Regions from separate parts of the Bradyrhizobium sp. CB2312 genome, predicted to be linked through region 1. Evidence: predicted binding sites of a transcription regulator. Region 1 holds the regulator's gene; the other holds the start of a gene.
The links. Region 1 encodes HrcA, which represses chaperone genes, less so after heat shock. Its sites were predicted from a motif close to GTTAGCACTCNCNNNNNGNGAGTGCTAAC; they were not measured.
Positions count from the first base shown of each region.

Region 2: groES (co-chaperone GroES) is a predicted target of HrcA. The motif match lies at 1,213-1,241, and genes of this name have one in related genera.

Region 1 is NZ_CP121668.1:173,387-175,786, reverse strand. Features, by position in the region: gene rph (ribonuclease PH) at 1-386, opposite strand, end outside; gene hrcA (heat-inducible transcriptional repressor HrcA) at 556-1,644, shown strand; gene grpE (nucleotide exchange factor GrpE) at 1,754-2,353, shown strand.
Region 2 is NZ_CP121668.1:4,016,324-4,018,723, reverse strand. Features, by position in the region: gene QA642_RS19450 (cupin domain-containing protein) at 1-333, opposite strand, end outside; gene QA642_RS19445 (usg protein) at 598-885, opposite strand; gene groES (co-chaperone GroES) at 1,285-1,599, shown strand; gene groL (chaperonin GroEL) at 1,645-2,400, shown strand, end outside.

The DNA.
Region 1 (2,400 bases):
GAGGCCGTGCGGGTGCCGCCGTCGGCCTGGAGCACGTCGCAATCGACCGTGATCTGGCGCTCGCCGAGCGCTTCGAGGTCGACGATAGTGCGAAGCGAGCGGCCGATCAGGCGCTGGATCTCGACGGTGCGGCCGCTCTGCTTGCCGGCGGAGGCCTCGCGGCGGGTGCGTTCCGAGGTCGCGCGCGGCAGCATGCCGTATTCGGCGGTGACCCAGCCGCGGCCCTGGCCCTTCAGCCATGGCGGCAGGCGGTCCTCCAGCGTGGCGGTGACCAGCACATGGGTGTCGCCGAATTTCACCAGGCACGAGCCCTCCGCATATTTGACCACGCCACGCTCCAGCGTCACGGGGCGCAATTCGTCGGGCGCACGGCGGCTTGGCCGCATGGGAAATCCTCCAAAAACTCGCGGAAATGGGCGGTTCGCGGTGCTTGTAGGTGGGGTGAGGGTGGGCGGCAAGGTTTTTTCACCCCCGGTTTTCCACCCCGCAAACGCCACGCTTGTCAGAACCGTCCTGGATGGACAAATTATGAGCATCTGAGAGGAGTTACCGTCTGTGGCCCATCACGATCCGATCCATCTGATCGCGCCGCACGCAGGCCTCGCCCAGCTCAACGAGCGTTCCCGCGACATCTTTCGTCAAATTGTCGAAAGCTATCTCGCGACCGGCGAGCCCGTCGGCTCGCGCAATATCTCGCGGCTGATCGCGATGCCGCTGTCGCCGGCCTCGGTCCGCAACGTTATGGCCGATCTGGAACAGCTCGGCCTGATCTACGCGCCACATACCTCCGCCGGCCGCTTGCCGACGGAACTCGGCCTGCGTTTCTTCGTCGATGCCCTGATGCAGGTCGGCGATCTCAACGAGGCCGAGCGCGCGTCGATCCAGAGCCAGCTCGCATCGGTCGGCCAGGCACAGTCGGTCGAGGCGGCGCTGGATCAGGCCTTGACGCGGCTATCGGGTCTCACGCGGGCCGCAGCCGTGGTGCTGACGCCAAAATCCAATGCGCGACTGAAGCACATCGAGTTCGTCCGGCTGGAACCGGAAAAGGCGTTGGTGATCCTGGTCGGCGAAGACGGCCAGGTCGAAAACCGCGTGCTGGCGCTGCCGCCCGGAGTTCCCTCCTCCGCGATCACGGAAGCCGGTAATTTCCTCAATGCGCGCATTCGCGGCCGCACGCTCGCCGAAGCGCGGCTCGAGCTCGAGACTGCGCTCGGCGAGGCTCGCGCCGAGCTCGATCAGCTGACGCAGAAGGTGATTTCGGCCGGAATCGCGAGCTGGTCCGGCGGCGAGAACGAGGATCGCCAGCTCATCGTCCGCGGCCACGCCAATCTGCTCGAAGATCTGCACGCGCTGGAGGATCTGGAGCGGGTGCGCCTGTTGTTCGACGATCTCGAGACCAAGCGCGGCGTGATCGACCTGCTGGGCCGCGCCGAGACCGCCGAGGGCGTGAGGATTTTCATTGGCTCCGAGAACAAGCTGTTCTCGCTGTCCGGCTCCTCCACGATCATCTCGCCGTACCGGGATGCCGCCGGTCATATCGTCGGCGTTTTGGGCGTGATCGGGCCGACGCGGCTGAATTATGCCCGCGTGATCCCGACCGTGGACTACGCCGCCCGCATCGTCAGCCGCCTTCTGGGCGGCTGACCGGCATTTGTGCCGATCACGGGCGCTTGATTTTCGTGCGCTTAGGCACGATATCCGGGCCAACAATCCTTGCCAACAATCCCTGGAAACGAGTTCGAGATTTGAGCCGATGACCGATCGAGACCGGCAACCCGAAGACACGACCGCACCGACCGGCGAGCCCGTGGTGTCGAAACCCTACATCATGCCCGACGATCCCGAGCCGGGTTCGGTCGAGCTGCTGCAGAAGGAAGCCGCCGAGGCGCGTGACCGCATGCTGCGGACGCTGGCCGAGATGGAGAACTTACGCAAGCGTACCACCAAGGAGGTCGCGGACGCCCGTCTCTACGGCATCACCGGCTTTGCCCGCGACGTGCTCGACATCGCCGACAATCTCCAGCGCGCGCTCGATGCCGTTCCGGCCGAGGCGCGGGCCGCGGCCGATCCCGGCCTGATCTCGCTGATCGAGGGCGTCGAGCTCACCGAGCGATCGCTGCTCAACGCGCTGGAAAAGCATGGCGTGAAGAAGTTCGACCCGCAGGGCCAGAAGTTCGACCCGAACTTCCAGCAGGCGATGTTCGAAGTGCCCGATGCGTCGGTGCCGTCGGGCACCGTGGTGCAGGTCGTGCAGGCCGGCTACACCATCGGCGAGCGCGTGCTGCGCCCGGCCCTAGTCGGTGTCGCCAAGGGCGGCGCGAAGGCCGCGGCCAACAGCAACGACGTCAACTGAGCGCTCTAACCCCTCATGGTGAGGAGGCGTGTCAGCGCCGTCTCGAA
Region 2 (2,400 bases), 3.8 Mb from region 1:
TTCGACGTCGTGGAAGTGCAGTTTCGAGACTTCATCCGGATTGCAGGGGCCTTGCAGGCGGATCACATGCGCCTGCGCGAGACCGTGGGTCGCATCTGCAATGCCGAGGTCGCGGTATTTGGCGTAGGCGCGCAGGCCGTCGGCTTTAAAATCTTCCTCGCGGTGGTGGCTGATGGCGATGCGCTGCTTGGGACGAGCAGGCTTTTTCGGAGCGGCCGGGCGCGCTTTCACCTTCACTGCCTTGCGGGCTGTGGATCGCGCCGCGGCTTTGGTGCCGCTCCGCTTCTTCACCGCGGCTTGCGTTGCGCTGCGCGATTTCACCTTCTTGGCCATGGGCCGCCTCCCTGTTGTTATAGCGAGAGGCTAGCACAGAACGAAGGTCCGTAGGATGGGTAGAGCTCTTGCGAAACCCATCATCTCACGGCGGCCAAGGCGATGGGTTTCGCTTCGCTCTACCCATCCTACACGCGAGCACAGAACGAGATGCCGTAGGGTGGGCAAAGCGGAGCGTGCCCACCAATGTCAGTTGCGATCGGAGAGAGATGGTGGGCACGGCGCTTACGCGCCCTTGCCCACCCTACGAGACCGGTGCTCGCCTCAATGCAGCCGGAACACGCCGTCCACGGGGCGCAGCTCGGCGGGCTTGATCAGCTTGGAATGGGCGACCGTGACCGAATGCAGCGGGCCGTCGAGCTTCTCCTGCCAGAAGGCCAGGAAGTCGGTCAGGGCCGGGAATTTCGGAAACATGTCGTAGTTCTGCCAGACATAGGTCTGGAGTAGCGACGGGTGATCCGGCATCCGGTAGAGAATTTGTGCCGTCGTCAGCCCGTAACCCAGCATCTGTTTCCGGAAATCCTCGGAAACGCCCCCAACGCGCAGTCCCATGCCAAACCTCCTTTGCAGGAGCGCATTCGGGGAGTGGCTTGATCGGTGCCCCGGGAGCCACCCGGAAACGATGCGCTCACATGAGAGAAATGTGACGCAAACTGACAATCCATCTCAAGCCCAAAAGTTTAACAAGCTGTTGAAATTCAAAGCGTTAGCAGCAGATGCGGCCCCGTGCTAATACGGTCCGCCAAGGAGCCTCCAAGAGGCCACTAAGCCGGTTAACGATGGTAAAGAATTTCTGGCAATCCGCGCTTTCGAGTGCTGATTTTTCTGCTAGAAGCCCTTGCCCCCGCAAAATTCCTGTCCTATTTCAGCCTCGCCCGTGCTAGCACTCGCGGGCAACGATTGCTAACAATCTCAAAATCCTCAACTCGTGCAAATGTTTAGGAGGACTGCATGAAATTCCGTCCGCTTCACGACCGCGTCGTGGTCAAGCGCATCGACGCAGAAGAGAAGACCGCTGGCGGCATCATCATTCCCGACACTGCCAAGGAAAAGCCCTCCCAGGGCGAAGTCGTTGCCGTTGGCCCCGGTGGCCGCGACGAAGCCGGCAAGCTGATCCCGATCGACCTGAAGGTCGGCGACCGCGTGCTGTTCGGCAAGTGGTCCGGCACCGAAGTCAAGATCGACGGCGAAGACCTGCTGATCATGAAGGAAAGCGACATCATGGGCGTCCTCGACGTCCCCGCTTCCAAGAAGAAGGCGGCCTAACAGCCCCTCTCTCCCACCAGTCAACATCCTCAAGGAAAATTCCAGATGGCAGCCAAAGAAGTCAAATTCTCGGTTGAAGCGCGCGACAAGATGCTGCGCGGCGTCGACGTCCTCGCCAACGCGGTGAAGGTCACGCTCGGTCCGAAGGGCCGCAACGTCGTGCTCGACAAGTCGTTCGGCGCTCCCCGCATCACCAAGGACGGCGTCACCGTCGCCAAGGAGATCGAGCTCGACGACAAGTTCGAGAACATGGGCGCCCAGATGGTGCGCGAAGTCGCCTCCAAGTCCGCTGACGCGGCCGGCGACGGCACCACCACCGCCACCGTGCTCGCCCAGGCGATCGTGAAGGAAGGCGCCAAGTCCGTTGCCGCCGGCATGAACCCGATGGACCTCAAGCGCGGTATCGACCTCGCGGTCGAAGCCGTCGTTGCGGACCTCCAGAAGAACTCCAAGAAGGTCACCTCCAACGAGGAGATCGCCCAGGTCGGCACCATCTCGGCCAACGGCGACCAGGAGATCGGCAAGTTCCTCTCCGACGCCATGAAGAAGGTCGGCAACGAGGGCGTCATCACCGTCGAGGAAGCCAAGTCGCTCGAGACCGAACTCGACGTCGTCGAGGGCATGCAGTTCGACCGCGGCTACATCTCGCCCTACTTCGTCACCAACGCCGACAAGATGCGCGTTGAGATGGACGACGCCTACATCCTCATCAACGAGAAGAAGCTCTCCTCGCTGAACGAGCTGCTGCCGCTGCTCGAGGCCGTGGTGCAGACCGGCAAGCCGCTGGTCATCGTCGCCGAG